4 regions of the Streptomyces sp. NPDC001002 genome follow, and region 3 is predicted to be linked to each of the others. Evidence: riboswitches for the same ligand, from Rfam matches in the RefSeq annotation. Region 3 holds a riboswitch; each other region holds the start of a gene.
What was found. A riboswitch is a leader RNA that binds a small molecule or an ion and turns the genes downstream of it on or off. The one in region 3 is predicted to bind S-adenosylmethionine.
Positions count from the first base shown of each region.

Region 1: another riboswitch for S-adenosylmethionine. It lies ahead of thrC (threonine synthase); the one in region 3 lies ahead of ACWDR3_RS11860 (putative leader peptide).
Region 2: another riboswitch for S-adenosylmethionine. It lies ahead of ACWDR3_RS42610 (aminotransferase class V-fold PLP-dependent enzyme); the one in region 3 lies ahead of ACWDR3_RS11860 (putative leader peptide).
Region 4: another riboswitch for S-adenosylmethionine. It lies ahead of ACWDR3_RS21505 (amino acid ABC transporter permease); the one in region 3 lies ahead of ACWDR3_RS11860 (putative leader peptide).

Region 1 covers NZ_JBSFLV010000005.1:33,495-37,699, reverse strand. The annotation lists gene ACWDR3_RS04215 (alpha,alpha-trehalose-phosphate synthase (UDP-forming)) at 1-1,186, opposite strand, end outside; gene ACWDR3_RS04210 (glucosyl-3-phosphoglycerate synthase) at 1,313-2,257, opposite strand; SAM riboswitch class I at 2,428-2,582, shown strand; gene thrC (threonine synthase) at 2,600-3,889, shown strand; gene ACWDR3_RS04200 (MoaD/ThiS family protein) at 3,886-4,161, shown strand.
Region 2 covers NZ_JBSFLV010000185.1:6,299-10,503, forward strand. The annotation lists gene ACWDR3_RS42600 (rhomboid family intramembrane serine protease) at 1-333, shown strand, start outside; gene ACWDR3_RS42605 (Lrp/AsnC family transcriptional regulator) at 330-611, shown strand; gene ACWDR3_RS42610 (aminotransferase class V-fold PLP-dependent enzyme) at 644-2,005, opposite strand; SAM riboswitch class IV at 2,172-2,288, opposite strand; gene trpD (anthranilate phosphoribosyltransferase) at 2,365-3,429, opposite strand; gene qcrB (cytochrome bc1 complex cytochrome b subunit) at 3,563-4,205, opposite strand, start outside.
Region 3 covers NZ_JBSFLV010000019.1:39,058-43,262, forward strand. The annotation lists gene ACWDR3_RS11845 (MFS transporter) at 1-433, opposite strand, end outside; gene ACWDR3_RS11850 (sulfite oxidase) at 445-1,722, opposite strand; gene ACWDR3_RS11855 (putative leader peptide) at 1,846-1,929, opposite strand; SAM riboswitch class IV at 2,066-2,179, shown strand; gene ACWDR3_RS11860 (putative leader peptide) at 2,199-2,309, shown strand; gene ACWDR3_RS11865 (ABC transporter substrate-binding protein) at 2,531-4,150, shown strand; gene ACWDR3_RS11870 (ABC transporter permease) at 4,154-4,205, shown strand, end outside.
Region 4 covers NZ_JBSFLV010000045.1:16,589-20,793, forward strand. The annotation lists gene ACWDR3_RS21495 (ABC transporter substrate-binding protein) at 1-809, opposite strand, end outside; gene ACWDR3_RS21500 (amino acid ABC transporter ATP-binding protein) at 875-1,672, opposite strand; gene ACWDR3_RS21505 (amino acid ABC transporter permease) at 1,669-2,649, opposite strand; SAM riboswitch class IV at 2,988-3,097, opposite strand; gene ACWDR3_RS21510 (glutathione S-transferase C-terminal domain-containing protein) at 3,174-4,037, opposite strand; gene ACWDR3_RS21515 (putative leader peptide) at 4,192-4,205, opposite strand, start outside.

The DNA of each region.
Region 1 (4,205 bases), on a different contig from region 3:
AGGCGGCCAGCGAGCGGGCGAAGTCGTCCTTCACATGGAGGACGACCGGGGTCCAACCGGGCGTCCCGTAAAGGGAGTTGATCTCGTCCGCGACCCGCTGCACCTCGGCGGTGTAGTCCCGGTACACGGCGAGGTCCTGCCGCGAGGGGTAGGCGAATGCCACGTGCACGACCCGCTCGCGCCACTCGGGGCGGTCGTCGAGCAGCTGCCGGTACGCCAGCAGCCCGCGCACGATGTTCTTCGAGAGTTCGGTGCGGTCCACCCGGACGATGGTCCGGCGGCCCGCGCCGATCTCCTCGCGCAGTGCCGCCATCCGCTCCTCGACGTCCGCCTCGTGCGAGCGGGCGTGCAGGAACTCGGCGTCGGCACCGAGGCTGTGGACCCCGATGAGCGTCCGGCGGGTGATCCGCTCCTGGTGGGTGGTCCCGTCCGTCCCCAGGTGCTCGATGGCCCGCGGGGCGCCCGACGGCCACGTGGAGAGCCAGCGATCCGTGTCGACCGCGCCCGCGCAGTTCTGGAACGCCGTCGCCCACCGCCAGGTCAGGAACCCCACCCGGTCCGCCCCGAGCATGCCCTCCATCAGCCGCGCCCGGATGTCGTCGGGCAGCATCTGGAAGTAGTCCACCGGCGCCCACGGCGTGTGCGAGAAGTGCCCGATCCGCAGGTCGGGACGGAGCTCGCGGAGCATCCCGGGCACCAGACACAGGTGGTAGTCCTGCACCAGCACGGCCGCACCCTCGGCCGCCTCTTCGGCCAGCGCCTCGGCGAAAGCGCGGTTGTACGTCTCGTACGACGCCCACTGGCGCCGGAACTCCGCGTCGAAGACCGGCTCCAGCGGCGTCTGGTACAGCATGTGGTGCACGAACCACAGCACCGAGTTGGCGATGCCGTTGTACGCGTCCGCGTGCACGTCGGCCGGGATGTCCAGCATCCGCACACCGTCCTCGCCGACCCCGCGCCGCACGGCCTCGCGGTCGCCGTCGGACAGCGCCGAGCACACCCACAGCGCGCCCGCGTCAGGCCCGATCGCCGACAGACCGGAGACCAGCCCGCCGCCACCGCGCCGGGCGGCCAGCGAGCCGTCGTCCTGGACGTCGTAGGAGACCGGGCCGCGGTTGGACGCGACCAGTACCTGGGCAGCGCCCTGCGCGGAAGCCGTAGAAGCGGTGGAAGCCGTGGAAGCCATACGCCACAACCTAGCCCGGCCGGGAAACGCTCAAACATGTGAGCGCACGCGCGAGCAGGCCGTATACGGCGGGTGACCTGCTGTCGTCAGGCGACTCCCGACGTCATCGGGCGACCGCCGCCGACGTCAGGCGACCTTCCGCTGCGCGTACTCCGCGATCTCCACCATCGGCGGCCGCTCCTCCGTGTCCACGGAGTAGGTGCGCGGCTCGAAACCGTCCGCGCCCCGTTCGAACTGAGTCAGCGAGGGGCGGATCAGGTGCCCGCGGGCCAGCCGGAGCTGCGCGGTGCGGTAGATCGCGGCGGACATCCGGCCCAGCGCCTGCCCGTCCTGGTGCCGGTGCTTGCGCACGCCGACGTCCACCTGGGCCAGCGCGTCGAGGCCCACCAGGTGCAGGGCGTCGACCAGCATGCCCAGCTCGACGCCGTACCCGACCGGGAACGGGAGCTGTTCCAGCAGGCTGCGGCGGGCCGCGTACTCGCCGCCCAGCGGCTGCACGAAGCCGGCCAGCTGCGGCCAGTGCATGTTCAGCAGGGGGCGGGCCATGAGTTCGGTGACCCGGCCGCCCTGGCCCGCAGCGCCGCCGAGGGGGCGGTCGTACATCGCCTTGACGAGGTCGACGCCGGGGTCGGTCAGCAGCGGGCCGACGATGCCGGAGACGAAGTCCGAGGAGAACTCCTTCAGGTCGGCGTCGATGAAACAGACGATGTCCCCGGTGGTGACCAGGAGCGAGCGCCACAGCACCTCGCCCTTGCCGGGCACGGGCGGGAGGTGCGGCAGGATGTCGTCGCGGTGGACGACCCGCGCGCCGGCCGCCGCGGCGACCTCGGACGTGCGGTCGGTGGATCCCGAGTCGACGACGACGATCTCGTCGACGAGCGGGACCTGCTGCATGAGGTCGTGGCGGATGACGGCGACGATGTCGCCGACGGTCTCCTCCTCGTTGAGCGCGGGCAGCACGACACTGACCGACTGGCCCGTGCGGTGCTTCGCGGCCAGAATCTGGTGGAGCGGGCGATCGGTCACGGACCAGGAGCGGGTGCTCAGCCAACGCTCGACTTCGTTCAGCACAGTGCGCGGCTCCTCTGCGTTCTCTCGGCGAGTGGATCTTGTGTGATCCATCTCGCGGTTCGGACGGCTAGCTCAACTGTCCTGGCCTTCGGTTACAGTCTTGAACAACGCTGATGACCATCGCATGTCGGGGGTCGGAGGCGCCCACAACCGCTCATACAACCGCATACCGCTCATCCAGAGGGGCAGAGGGATACGGCCCGATGAAGCCCCGGCAACCCTCCAGCCGGTCTCGTAGATCAATGTTGATCATTACGCGAGGCTCCCGGCTAGGGAAGGTGCCAAATCCGTCTCGTGGCGAGATGCGTCGCGAGGAAGATGAGGAGAAAGGGCCTCGCCTCCATGGCTGTGCAGACTGTTGCAAGCACCACCGACTCCACCGTAGACCTCGGCCCGGCCGCGGCGCTCTCGTGCCGTGAGTGCGGCCACCGGGTACCGCTCGGACCGGTCTTCGCGTGCGAGGAGTGTTTCGGCCCGCTCGAGATCGCGTACGACTTCTCGGCCTACGACACCGAGGAACTCCGCAAGCGGATCGAAGCGGGTCCCGCGAACATCTGGCGTTACGCGCCGCTGCTGCCGGTCCCCGCGGACGTGGCGACCAAGCCGAACATCAACCCCGGCTGGACCAAGCTCGTCCAGGCCGACAACCTCGCGCGCGAGCTGGGCGTCGACGCCGGCAAGCTCTTCGTGAAGGACGACTCGGGCAACCCGACGCACTCCTTCAAGGACCGTGTCGTGGCCCAGGCCATCGAGGCCGCGCGCGCCTTCAACTTCACGACCCTCTCCTGCTCCTCCACCGGCAACCTCGCGGGCGCCGTCGGTGCCGCCGCGGCCCGCGCCGGTTTCCGCTCCTGCGTGTTCATCCCGCACGACCTGGAGCAGGGCAAGGTCGTCATGGCCGCGATCTACGGCGGCGAGCTCGTCGGCATCGAGGGCAACTACGACGACGTGAACCGGTTCTGCTCCGAGCTGATCGGCGACCCGGCCGGCGAGGGCTGGGGCTTCGTCAACGTCAACCTGCGGCCGTACTACGCGGAGGGTTCCAAGACCCTGGCGTACGAGATCTGCGAGCAGCTCGGCTGGCAGCTGCCCGATCAGCTCGTGGTGCCGATCGCCTCCGGCTCGCAGCTCACGAAGATCGACAAGGGTCTGCAGGAGCTGATCAAGCTCGGGCTCGTCGAGGACAAGCCGTACAAGATCTTCGGCGCCCAGGCCGAGGGGTGCTCGCCGGTGTCCGTCGCCTACAAGGCGGGTCACGACGTGGTCCGCCCCCAGAAGCCGAACACCATCGCCAAGTCCCTGGCCATCGGCAACCCGGCGGACGGGCCGTACGTCCTGGACATCGCGCGCCGGACGGGCGGTGCGGTGGAGGACGTGAACGACGAGCAGGTGGTCGACGCGATCAAGCTGCTGGCCCGCACCGAGGGTATTTTCGCGGAGACGGCCGGTGGCGTGACGGTCGGCGTCGCGAAGAAGCTGATCGAGAACGGTCTCCTCGACCCGACCAAGACCACGGTCGTGCTGAACACCGGCGACGGCCTGAAGACCCTGGACGCGGTGGCCGGCACCGGTTTGACCGCCACCATCCGTCCGAACCTCGACTCCTTCCGAGAGGCAGGCCTCGCATCATGAGCGTTTCCGTCCGTATCCCGACCATCCTGCGGCCCTACACGGGTGGCGAGGCCGAGGTGACGGCCGAAGGGGCGACCCTCGGTGAGGTCATCGCTGATCTGGAGAAGAACCACGCCGGTATCGCCGCGCGTGTGCTGGACGATCAGGGCAAGCTGCGGCGGTTCGTCAATGTGTACGTGAACGACGACGACGTGCGGTTCGAGCAGGGTCTGGAGACGGCGACCCCGGACGGGGCCGGCGTCTCGATCATCCCCGCCGTCGCCGGTGGCTGAACGTGGTTGATCGCGGCCGATAATTACCTTCGGTAACAGCGATT
Region 2 (4,205 bases), on a different contig from region 3:
TCCTCCTCCGACCAGTCCCTGGTGGGGGCGTCGGGGGCGATCTCGGCGATCCTCGGTGCGTTTCTGTACCTGTTCCCCGGGGCGCGGGTGACGAGCCTGCTGCCGTTCCTGTTCTTTCTGCCGATGCGGTTTCCGGCGTGGGTGGTGCTGCCGTTCTGGGCGGCGCTGCAGTGGGTGGCGGCGGGGCGGGCGGAGCAGGGGCCCGGGGTGGCGTATCTGGCACACCTGGTGGGCTTCTCGCTGGGCTTCGGCTACGCGTGGGCCCGATTCCGCCGTACGACTAGAGTGAAGGCCGCCCCAGCTCCGGCCCCCGAGGGAGAGAACCAGCCGTGATCACCGCGATCGTCCTCATCAAGACCAGCGTGGACCGGATCCCTGAGATCGCGGAGTCGATTGCCTCGCTGGAATCTGTGAGCGAGGTGTTCTCCGTGACGGGTACGTATGACTTGATCGCGATGGTTCGGGTCAAGGAGCACGAGGATCTCGCCGAGGTGATCCCGGGGCGGATCAGCAAGATTCCCGGGGTTGAGGGGACCGATACGCATGTGGCGTTTCGGACGTACTCCCAGCATGACCTGGAGGCGGCTTTTGCGATCGGGTTGGACTCCTGACCACCTGAAGACCGCCTCCGGACCGAAACTCCTCACACAGTCGGGACGCAGCGGCCGTTCTCCGTTGTGTACTTCCACTTGGCGCCGTCGGTCACCAGTTCCTTGACCGCGCCGATGAAGCGCTCCACGTGCTCGTCGGGGGTGCCCGCGCCGAAGCTCACTCGGATTGCGTTGAGGGACTTCTCGCCCGGGGCCGCCTCGGGGGCGCCACATTCGCCCTGGGTCTGGGGGTCGGTGCCCAGGAGGGTGCGGAGCAAGGGGTGGGCGCAGAAGAGGCCGTCGCGGACGCCGATGCCGTACTCGGCGGAGAGTGCGGCGGCGAAGTGGGAGCTGTTCCAGCCGTCGACGACGAAGGAGATCACGCCCACGCGCGGGGCGTCGTCGCCGAAGAGGGACAGGACCTTCACCTCCGGGACTTCCGCCAGGCCCGCCCGTACCTTCCCGATCAGGTGCTGCTCGCGCGCGACCAGCGTGTCGAAGCCCGCCTCGGTCAGCGCCTTGCAGGCCGACGCGATGGAGTAGGCGCCGATCACGTTGGGCGAGCCCGCTTCATGCCTCGCGGCGCTGTCGTGCCACTCCACCTCCACTCCCCCGTCCTCGCGCCGGGCGACCTTGCGGCTGGCGCCGCCGCCCGCGAGGTAGGGGTCGGCCGCCTGGAGCCAGTCGGCGCGGCCGGCCAGGACGCCGGAACCGAAGGGGGCGTACAGCTTGTGGCCGGAGAAGGCGATCCAGTCGACGTCGAGGTCCTGGACGGAGACCGGGTGGTGCGGGGCGAGTTGGGCGGCGTCCAGGACGATGCGGGCGCCGTGGGCATGGGCCGCGGCCGCCAACTCCCGTACCGGCCACAGCTCGCCGGTGACGTTCGAGGCGCCGGTGACGCAGACCAGGGCCGGGCCGTAGGGGTCTCGGTTTGCGAGGGCCTGCTCCAGGGTCTCGACGGCCTGGGCCGGGGTGCGCGGGGCGTTGAGGTAGGTGACGCGGGCGTCCTGCCAGGGCAGCAGCGAGGCGTGGTGCTCGGTCTCGAAGACGAAGACCTGGCAGTCGGCGGGCAGAGCGGCGGCGAGCAGGTTGAGGGAGTCCGTGGTCGAGCGGGTGAAGATCAGCTGGTCGTCGGGGCGGCAGTCCAGGAACTCCTCGACCGTCCGGCGGGCGTTCTCGAAGAGGTCCGTGGAGAGCTGCGAGAGGTAGCCGGCACCGCGGTGGACGCTGCCGTAGTAGGGGGCGTAGGCCGCCACGTCGTCCCAGACGCGCTGGAGGGCGGGGGCGCTGGCCGCGTAGTCGAGCGCCGCGTAGGTGACTTCGCCGCCCGTGACGAGCGGGACGGTGACGTCCCGGCCCAGAACGGGCAGCTGGGCACAAATGGTCGGGGCGGCGGCAGCGGTGGAGACAGACATGGCGAACTCCCGTGAGAGGCAAGGCGGTTCCGCCGTGCGAGCGCGCAGGGCTCAAACACGGAGGAGGGTGAAAGGGGATGTGCGGAGGCGGGGCTCGGCGCCCTATCGCATTCGCTTGCTCACGGAGTACTCCCTCGATGACCAGGACCCCTGGTGTCTTTCGAGGGGCCCGCGCTTGCCGCAGACCTCGCTGCCTACGGCCTGGTCTTCACCCGGGGCACCCCGCCACGGACGGAGGGTTGCCGGACAGTCGGCCGGGGCCTCATGACTGTCACTCATGACCTGGTCCAAAAACTTACGTGAGGTGATCGTCGTCCCGCAACCCGTGTCCGGATCGCGGGACGACGACCGCCGTGGTGCTACGCGTTGCTGGCCGCCGACCAGCGCTCCAGGGTCCGCTTGGCGGCGCCCGAGTCGATCGACTCCGCCGCCTTCGCCATCCCGGCCCGGAGCTGGTCCGCCAGCGGCCCGTCACCCGGCTCCAGGGCCACCAGCGCGGCCGCCGAGTTCAGGAGTACGGCGTCCCGCACGGGGCCCGTCTCGCCGTCCAGGAGCCGGCGGGCGACGCCCGCGTTGAACTCGGGGTCGGCGCCGCGCAGGGCCTCCACGGGGACCAGCGGGAGGCCCACGTCACGGGGGTCGAAGGACTCCTCGGTGACCTTGCCGTCGCGGACGATCCACACCCGGGAGGTGGCCGTGGTCGTCAGCTCGTCGAGGCCGTCGTCGCCGCGGAACACCAGGGAGGAGTTGCCGCGCTCGGCGAAGACGCCCGCGATGATGGGCGCCATCCGCGGGTCGGCGACCCCGACCGCCTGGGCCCGCACCTTGGCGGGGTTGGTCAGCGGGCCCAGCGCGTTGAAGACCGTACGGATGCCCAACTGGCCGCGCGCGGCGCCCGCGTGACGCAGGGCCGGGTGGAACTTGATCGCGAAGCAGAAGGTGATCCCGGCCTCCTCGGCGACCTCGGCCACCCGCTTGGGGGTCAGCTCCAGGTTGACGCCGAGCCGTTCCAGGACGTCGGAGGCGCCGGACGCGGAGGACGCGGCCCGGTTGCCGTGCTTGACGACCTTCGCACCCGTGCCGGCGATCACGATCGAGGACATCGTGGAGATGTTCACCGTCTTCGCGCCGTCGCCACCGGTGCCGACGATGTCCACCGTCTTCCCGGACACCTCGATCACGTTGGCGTGCGCGTACATCGCGCGCACCAGACCGGTGATCTCCTCGACGGTCTCGCCCTTGGCCCGCAGCGCCACCACGAACCCGGCGATCTGCGCGTCCGTCGCCTCGCCGCGCATGATCTGGTCCATCGCCCAGAAGGTCGCGTCGGCGTCCTGGTCCTTGCCGTACAGCAGGGAGTTCAGTACCTCGGGCCAGGAACGGCCCGCCGCGGTGTCGCCTCCAGCGGGGGTCACAGCGCTCATACGGCCGCTCCTGGGTGTCGTAGAAGATGCTTCACAAGACGTGCCCCACCCTATCCAGCGCGTGGCACGGCGAAGGGCCCCGTCCGGTGTTCGGACGGGGCCCTTCGACTGTGGCGTGGCGACGCCTCAGCGATCAGTGGTGGCCGTGGCCGCTCGTGATCTCCTTGTACTCCTCGACGGTGGGCTTGGGGATCTGGGACTCCTCGCCGTAGTACGCCTCGCTCAGCTTGGCGCGCAGCTTCTCGGAGCCCTTCACCTTGCGCTCGACGCCGTTCTCGTCGACGGTCGCGCCGATCGCGGCCGGCACGTACTGCTCGTGCGCGGTGAGCGTGTGCAGCGCGTCCTGGCTGAGCGGCTCGTGCACCTCGATGAACTCACCGTGCGGCAGGCGCTTGATGATGCCCGACTCGCGGCCGTGCAGCACCTTGTCGCGGTCCCGGCGCTGCAGGCCCAGGCAGATCCGCTTGGTGGCGACGAACACCAGGACCGGCACGACGAAGAAGCCGATGCGCACGAACCAGGTGATCGAGTTGATCGACAGGTGGAAGTGCGTGGCCCAGAGGTCGTTGCCGCCACCGACGAGCAGGACGAAGTACCAGGAGATCCAGGCGGCGCCGAACGCGGTACGCGTCGGGACGTTGCGTGGACGGTCCAGGATGTGGTGCTCGCGCTTGTCGCCGGTGACCCAGGACTCGATGAACGGGTAGACCGCGATCGAGACCAGGACCAGCGGGAAGATCACCAGCGGGATGAACACGCCCAGGACGAGCGTGTGG
Region 3 (4,205 bases):
CGCCCGTCACCGCGTACAGCCCCAGGGCCCGGCCGCGGTCGAGCCCGTGGAACACGTCCTGGATGGTGCCGATCACCTGGGAGTTGACGAGCCCGGCGGCGGCGCCCTGCACCAGCCGCGCACCGATCACGATGCCCGGACCGCCACCGGTCGCGGCCGTCACCCCCGCCAGGAGGAAGACGGCCATGCCGACGATGAAGAACCGCTTGCGTCCGTGCAGGTCGCCGAGGCTGCCGCCGGGCACGAGGGCCAGGCCGAAGGCGAGTGAGTAACCGGCCACGATCCACTGGACGTCCGCCGCACCGGCCCCGAGCGAGTGCCGCATGCTCGGAACGGCGATGTTCAGAACTGCCTGGTCCAGCAGGGTGGTTGCCCCTGCGGCCATGCACACCAGCAGTACGCGCCGGGTGGCGCGGTCTTGTCCCGGGAGCATTCAGACGTCCGTCACACCACGCTCACCGGATGCCGTACCACCGCGTCGAACAGGTAGCCCTGCGTGTTGGGCACGGCGAGGTCCGGTTGCGTACGGCCGGCCGTGTCCGTGGCGCGGGCCAGCAGCTGGGTGGCACCGGGTGCCTCGGGGTGCCAGTTCAGGGACCAGCGGGTCCATGTGCCGGTGCGGGGACGGTCGTGCAGGTGGGCGCGCCGCCAGTTCGCGCCGCCGTCGGTGCTGATGTCGACGTGGTCCACGGCGCCCGCGCCCGACCACGACCGCCCGTGCAGCACGTGCCGGTGTCCCGCCGCGAACGTGGCCCCGCTCGCCAGCTCGAAGGCGCTCTTGGTGGCCTGCCGGGTGAGCGGCGCGCTGCCGCCTTCCGGGTAGGACGGGCCGAACAGGCGGTAGAACGTGGTGTTCCAGGGCGAGAGGAGCGGCTGCGCGGACACCTCGATGTCGCCGACCCACTTGATCGACGCGATCCCCACCCAGGACGGCACCAGCACCCGCACCGGGTACCCGTGGTCGTACGGCAGCGGCTCGCCGTTCATCTCGTACGCGAGCAGCACGTCGTCCAGCGCCTTGGCCAGCGGCAGCGGACGGCGTACCCGGCCCAGGCTCTCGCCGCCGCTGACGTAATCGGCGTCCAGGCCCCGCGGTTGCACGTCCACGGCGTTCCGGGACAGTCCGGCCCTGCGCAGTACGTCGGCCAGGCGCACCCCGCGCCAGCGGGCGACGCCGATCGCGCCCAGGGTCCACGCGGTGCCGGTGACCGTCTCGCCCTGCTGGTTCGTGTAGTAGGAGCGGCCGTTTCCGGCGCACTCGACGAAGGCGGTACGGGTGACGGCGGGCAGGGCACGCAGGTCGTCGTACCCGAACTCCACCGGCCGGTCCTCACTGGGAGTGCCGCGCAGCCCGCTCCCCCACAGCCGCAACCGCCAGTCGTCGGCGTCCAGGACGGGGGTGGCGGTGTGGTTGCGTACGAAGAAGAGGTCGTTGGGGGTGTGGTGGCCGGTTCCGCGCAGCGCCTCCCAGCGGGTCTCGGCGTTGGTGCCGCGCTCGATGAACCACTCGGGCGGCAGGGGTTTGACGATCCCGGGGACCGCGGCGCGGGCGGGCCGGGTGCCGCCGAGCGCGGTCCCGGCGGCGGTGGCGGCGAGCAGGGTGAGCAGCCGCCGGCGGGTGACGCCGTCGGCTCTGGCCTCACCGGCCAGCCACTGGCGCAGTCTGCGGCGGTCGTAGTCCGTTTCGTGGCGGTGGCCGAGCGGGATCGCGGGTGTCGGCATGGCGTGTCCTCGTCTTGTCCGAGCGAAGCGTGCGGGCGGCACGGAGGATCGCGAGACGTGCCGGCGGATGCTCAACCGGCCTGTGCGGCACGGCTGTTGGCAGAGGTGCGAGGAGGTGCTCGATCAGCCGGTCGGTCGACACAGCGCGGCGGCGACGCGGACAAGGTCCACGGCACGGCGGCGGGTCAGCGACTGCGACAACGGCATGGCGGGATGCAAACACGCGCAGCGGAGGGTGTCAACGAGGCGTCCGCGTCAGGCCGGAACGGCAGCGCGGGGAGGGTGGTTGACGGGTGAAGGGCTCCATTGACGTACGACGACGTCGATCCGTACGATCGCGGTCGGCATCGAGTGTCAGCGTCAAGCCCTGGCTTGCTGACCGGCAACCCTCCGACGCGGTGGGGTGCTCCAGGTGAAAGCCCGGCAGGATCACCGACGATCTCTGCAAGCGCGGGACCCCGTGGCCGGGGGCGGAGATGTGGAGGACGGTCGTGCGACACAGCAGTGACCTGAACGCCTTCTCCCGGCTCTCCCGTCGGCGTCACATCGACCTTCAGCGCTTCACCAGCTGTCTCTGTCGCGGCTGACGGCTTATCTGCGTCGCAGCTGACCGCCACGACCGCGTCCGTCCGACGTCCGTCGCGGCCCGTAGCCACTCCCCCCTGACTCCCTGAACTCCCCTGCCCCGTCATCGGCGTTGCGCCGACCGGTGCGGCATGCCCGCGCGCAGCCGTGCTCCGCGGGGCGGCACACGACGGGCGACACACGACCAGTGACACGAGCAGTGACACGAGTAGGAGCACCCTCCGTGAGAGCACATCCGGATTTCCGACCCACTCGATGGACGGCACTGGCCGCCCTTCTGACCACCAGTGTCCTGTTGACCGCCTGCGGCTCCGGCGGCTCCGACAGCGGCAGCGGCAGCGGCCCGGCGAAGTCCGGTGGTTCGTTGACCTTCGCGGTGGGTTCCGACGCCGGCTGCGTGGACCCGCAGCAGGTCGGCAGCAACGACAGCATCTACTCCGTACGTCAGACCGTCGACTCGCTGACAGACCAGGACCCCCAGACCGGCAAGATCGTGCCATGGCTGGCCAAGAGCTGGGACATCAACGCCGACGCGACGACGTTCACGTTCCATCTGCGCTCGGGGGTCACCTTCAGCGACGGTTCCCAGCTGACCGCGCAGGTCGTCAAGGACAATTTCGACGCGGTGCCGAAGCTCGGCGCCCTGGGGGTACTCGCCCAGGGCTATCTGAGCGGCGTCAAGAGCACCACCGTGGTCGACCCGCTCACCGTCAAGGTGGCCTTCAAGCAGCCCAACGCCCAGTTCCTGCAGGCCACTTCGACCCACTCCCTGGGCATCGAGTCGTCGGCGAGCGTGAAGCGGACCCCGCAGCGGAAGTGCAGCCAGGGGGTGATCGGCTCCGGCCCGTTCGTACTGAAGCAGTACGTGCAGAACCAGTCGATCACCCTGGCCAAGCGCACCGGCTACGCCTGGGGCTCCTCGCTGTGGTCCAGGAAGGGCGAGGCCTACCTGGACCAGGTGGTGTTCAAGGTCGTGCCCGAGGCGGGGGTGCGGGCCGGCAGTCTCCAGTCCGGGCAGGTGGACGCGATCAGCAGCGTCGGCAAGGCCAACGAGGCGGCGCTCAAGGGCGGTTCGGTCACCCTCCTGCGCCGGGCCAACCCCGGGGTGGTGTTCGGCCTGGGACTCAACAACTCGCGGCCGCTGCTCAAGGACGTGAAAGTGCGCCAGGCGATCCTGGCCGCCGTCGACCGCAAGCAGATAGCCGACACCGTGTTCCCGACCGGCACCCAGCCGGCGACCAGCGTCCTCGCGCACACCACGCCCGACTACACCGACCTCTCCGCGGACCTGGCCTTCGACGCGGCCAAGGCGAAGTCCCTGCTGGACGCGGCCGGTTGGACGGCGGGCAGCGACGGCATCCGCGCCAAGGACGGCAAGAAGCTGAGCCTGACCATCAGCTGGTTCCCCAACTCGGCCACCAACCAGCCCGCGCTGGAACTGGTCCAGCAGCAGCTGAAGGCCGTCGGGATCGACGTGGTGCTCAAGCAGGGCCAGGTCAGTCAGTTCGCCACTACGCTCCAGGGCGGTGACTTCGACGCGGTGTGGAGCAACGTGACCCGCGCCGACCCGGACATCCTGCGCAGCTCCTTCTCCACCCAGCTGGCCAACTTCTACCGGCTGCCCGCCAGTTCACTGGACACGGCTCTGTCCGGCCAGGCCGCGACCGCGGACACCGCGAAGCGCAAGCAGTTGGTGGACGAGGCGCAGAAGTCGATCGTGGAGAACGCGTACAACGTGCCCGTGGTGGAACTCCAGACCCAGCTGGGCGTGTCGAAGAAGGTGCACGACCTCGACTTCGACTCGGGCAGCCGGATCCAGCTGCACGACACCTGGATCGGCTGACGCATGCGCCGCTATGCGATCAAACGGCTCGCCCAGGCGGTCGGTGTGCTGTGGG
Region 4 (4,205 bases), on a different contig from region 3:
CGGACCGCCTTGGCCGTGCCCTTGGTCGAGGAGACCTGGTAGGCGACCGAGGGGTTCGGCGAGAGGTAGGCGTCGATCTTCCCGGAGGTCAGCGCGAGGTAGGTGCTGTTGTTGTCCTGGAAGTACTTGACCGTGAGCGCCTTCTTGCCCTCGGCGGCGAGCTTCTTCTTCCACTCCAGGAGGATCCGCTCCTGGTTGGTGCCCGCGCCCACGGCGACGGTCTTGCCGGCGAGGTTCTCGTAATTGCCGTCGAAGTTCCAGGAGTTGTCGGCCTTCACCGCGAAGCCGAGGTTGTCCTCGCGGTAGGAGGCGAACTCGTACTTCGCCTTGCGCTCCTCGGTGTCGGTCACGTTGGAGAAGGCGACCTGGACCTTGCCGCTGTCCAGGCCGATGAAGAGGTTCTCCCAAGTGGAGTTCTTCAGCTCGGGCTTGAGGCCGAGGACGGCGGCGACCAGACGGCCGATGTCGGTCTCCGAACCGGTGAGGGTCTTCTGGTCCGAGCCGACGTAACCGAGCGGCGGGGAGCCGGCGGGCAGAAAGCCGACACCGATCTCCAACTTGCCGCTCTTGGCTATGTCCTTGGGCAACTCGGCGCTGATCGACTTCACTTCGGAGACCTTCAGCGTGGTCTCCTTGGCGGCGCCGAGGGACAGGGCACCCACGGTGACCGAACCGGCGGCCGCGTTGTCGGTCGTGGTGGCCGCGTCGCTGTCTCCCCCGCAGGCGGCGAGCCCGCCGGCGAGAGCGGCGACGACGGTGCCGGCGGTGAGTCCGCGAGTGAGTCTGCTGCGAAGGCTGAGGGGAGACATGGCTGTTCCTAGGTTCGGTGTTCGGGACGGTGGAAGAGGGCGAAAGGTGCTGGAGGTGCGGGGGGTCAGAGGACCTTGCTGAGGAAGTCGCGGGTCCGTTCGTGCTGCGGCTTGTCGAGGACCTCGTGCGGCGGGCCCTGCTCGACGATCTTTCCGCCGTCGATGAAGACGACCCGGTCGGCGACCTCGCGGGCGAAGCCGATCTCGTGGGTGACGATGACGAGGGTGGTGCCGCTGGTCGCCAAGTCCTTGATGACGGCGAGGACTTCGCCGACGAGTTCGGGGTCGAGGGCGGAGGTCGGCTCGTCGAAGAGGATGACGCCGGGGCGCAGGGCGAGGGCGCGGGCGATGGCGACGCGCTGCTGCTGGCCGCCGGACAGCTGGCGCGGATAGGCGCCGGCCTTCTCGCCGAGCCCGACCCGGCCGAGCAACTCGCGGGCCAGTTCCAGGGCTTCGGGCTTGCCGAGCCGGCCGGTGGCCACCGGTGCCGCGGCCACGTTGTCGAGGACGGTCAGGTGCGGGAACAGGTTGAAGTTCTGGAAGACGAACCCGATCCGGCTGCGCTGGGCGCGGATGGCCCGCTCGCTGAGCTCCTTCAGCCGCTCCCCCTGCCTCTTCACGCCGATCAGTTCGCCGTTGACGCTGACGTAGCCGATCTCCGGCTTCTCCAGGTGGTTGATGACCCGCAGCAGCGTGGACTTGCCAGAGCCGGACGGGCCGAGGATGACGGTGACCTCGCCGGGCCGCACGGTCAGGTCGACGCCGTCCAGCACCCGGTGGGCGCCGTACCACTTGTGCACGTCGTGCACCTCCACGGCGGCGGGCGTGATGTCGGTCGGCGGTTCGAGGGTCTGGGCGCTCATATCGCGGCCTCCCGGCGGATGCGGGCCCGCAGATCGGTGAGGCCGGTGCGGAGCTTCTGGATCGGGGTCGGCGGCAGGGAGCGCGTGGCGCCCCGGGCGTAGTACCGCTCGACGTAGAACTGGATGACGGACACCACGCTGGTCAGGATCAGGTACCAGACGGTGACGACCAGGAGCAGCGGGACGATGTCGCCGGGGTAGGTGGAGCCCATCGTCTGCGCGGAGCCGAACAGGTCGAGCAGAGAGACGTAGAAGACCAGCGAGGTGCTCTTGATCAGGCCGATCAGCTGGTTGACGTAGTTCGGGGTGATGGAGCGCAGCGCCTGCGGGAAGACGATCCGGCGGAACTGGTAGCTCTTGGGCAGGCCGAGGGCGGAGGCCGCCTCGTGCTGGCCCTGGTCGACGGAGAGGATGCCGCCGCGGACCACTTCGGCCGCGTAGGCCGCCTCGTTGAGACTCAGGCCGATGACGGCGACGACCATGTCCGTGGCCAGCCTCGACTCGTCGAAGGAGAAGAAGGCCGGCCCGAAGGGGACGCCGACGCTCAACGTCTTGTAGAGGGCGCTGAAGTTGTAGAGGAAGAGCAGTACCACGATCAGCGGGATCGAGCGCAGGGCCCAGACGTAGGTCCAGCTCACCGCGCGCAGCACCGGCGACCTGGAGAGTCTGGCCAGGGCGAGCAGGATGCCGCCGAGGAGGCCCAACACGGCGCTGTAGGCGGCCACTTCGAGGGTGATGAGCAGCCCGTCGAGGATGGTCGGCCGCAGGAACCAGTACCCGAAGCGGTCCCACTGGTAGAACGGGTTGGTCGCCAGGCCGTGCACGAACTGGGCCGCGAGGACCAGCACGACCGCGGTGGCGATCCAGCGCCCCGGCCGGCGCAGCGGCTGAACTCGCTGTGCGGTGAGGGGTTTTGACGGTTCGTCGGCAGGCGGTGCCTCGGCGAGGGACACGGCGGCGCCAGGGGGTTCACTCATGGTGGGCTCCGGCAGGTTCGGACACCCCGCACCGCGGCGGTGGACGCGCGACGGCGGGCGGCGCGCGCGGGTGCACGGGGCTGGGGGCGGGGAGGGGAACTGCACACCGGCGGAGGCGGGTGTGCGTCAGAGGTGCGCGGGCTGGGTGGTCGTCAGCCCCGACAGCGGGCACGGCCCGGTGCGGTACACAGTGCGCTGCTGACCCGGAGCAGATCGACGGCGCGGTCGGCGACGAACAGGTTCGCGTACGACAGTACGCAGCCCTGCGGGCGGCATGCGGCCGTCCTGGGAGCTGCGTACATGGCGTCACCTGTCACTGTCGGAGGCCCCCGGAAGGGGCCGCGCGCTTACCGAAACGTCATCCGGTCCGGTCGTCACCTGGGGCACCCCACCGCGGTGCGAGGGTTGCCGGTCAGCAAGCCAGGGCTTGTCGCTGACACTCATGACCGTTCTGGGCGATATTCAAGACACTTGCCCGAACGAATGTCAACGCCGGTCCACGAAGTGGAACGGCTACGGGACTGCTAGTGGGCCGCGTGGGCAGCCCAGTCGAGGATCTGTACGGCCGCGCCGGCCGCCTCCAGTCCCCGGCAGCGGGCGTGATGGCGGCGGGCGATGCCGTCCAGGTCGAGATGGGTGCCGAAGGCCGGGTGGGCGGCCAGCCGGCGGGCGTACGCCCACAGGGTGGGGTGGTCGGCGATGCGCTCGACCGCGCAGGCGTCCAGGTGATGGCGGTGCACGGTGTCGAGTTGGACCAGCGTGACCCACAACTCGACGTCGGCGGCGGTGATCTGATCCCGGATCATGTGGTCGCGGCCGACGAGCCAGCGCTCCAGAGCGCCCAGCGATTCCAGCAGCGCCTCAAGGGCCGCGTCGCGCTCCGCCTGCTCGATGCCGGACTGTCCGGCGCGCTGGGCGGCTCCCTCGATGTCCTGTGCGCACATCCGCTCGACGGCCTCGATCTCCGACTCCGCGCCGCACGGGTACAGCGAGAGCCGGTCGGCGCCGAAGCGGCGGGCGAGGTCGCGGGTGATGTCCGGAGCGTGCGTGCTGACGATCCGCCCGGACCAGTCGTCGCTGAGGACGGGTCCGACGGCCGGTCCTGAGTAGCGGTGGGCGCTCGCCTCGTACAGCGGGCGCAGCACGGAGTGGCCGTCCTGCGGGGAGTCGGGAACGGCGGGCAGATAGGTCGCCGGACAGACGGTGTCCAGGCCGAGCAGGCTGTGGGTGACGGCGATGCGCAGGCCGTCGGGACACGCGGTGGACAGATGGAGGCGGTAGCGGCGCGGAACGGCGTAGTGGCCGCTGCGCGGATCGCCGCCGATGCGGCCCCGGAAGGCGGGCGTGGACGGAGTGGTGGTGTGGGCGGCCAGCGGTGTGACGGACATGACTCTCCCCGGGAGCGGGCGCGGACGTACGCGCGGCGGAAGCGACGTCGGACGGGAAGGGGCCGGGCTCAGCCGTGCGTGGCGGACGGACGACGCCGGTGGCGTCCGGTCGCGGGACGACGCGTGGGCGTCGCGGGCACGGGAGGGGCGCGGCTCAGCCGAGGCGGC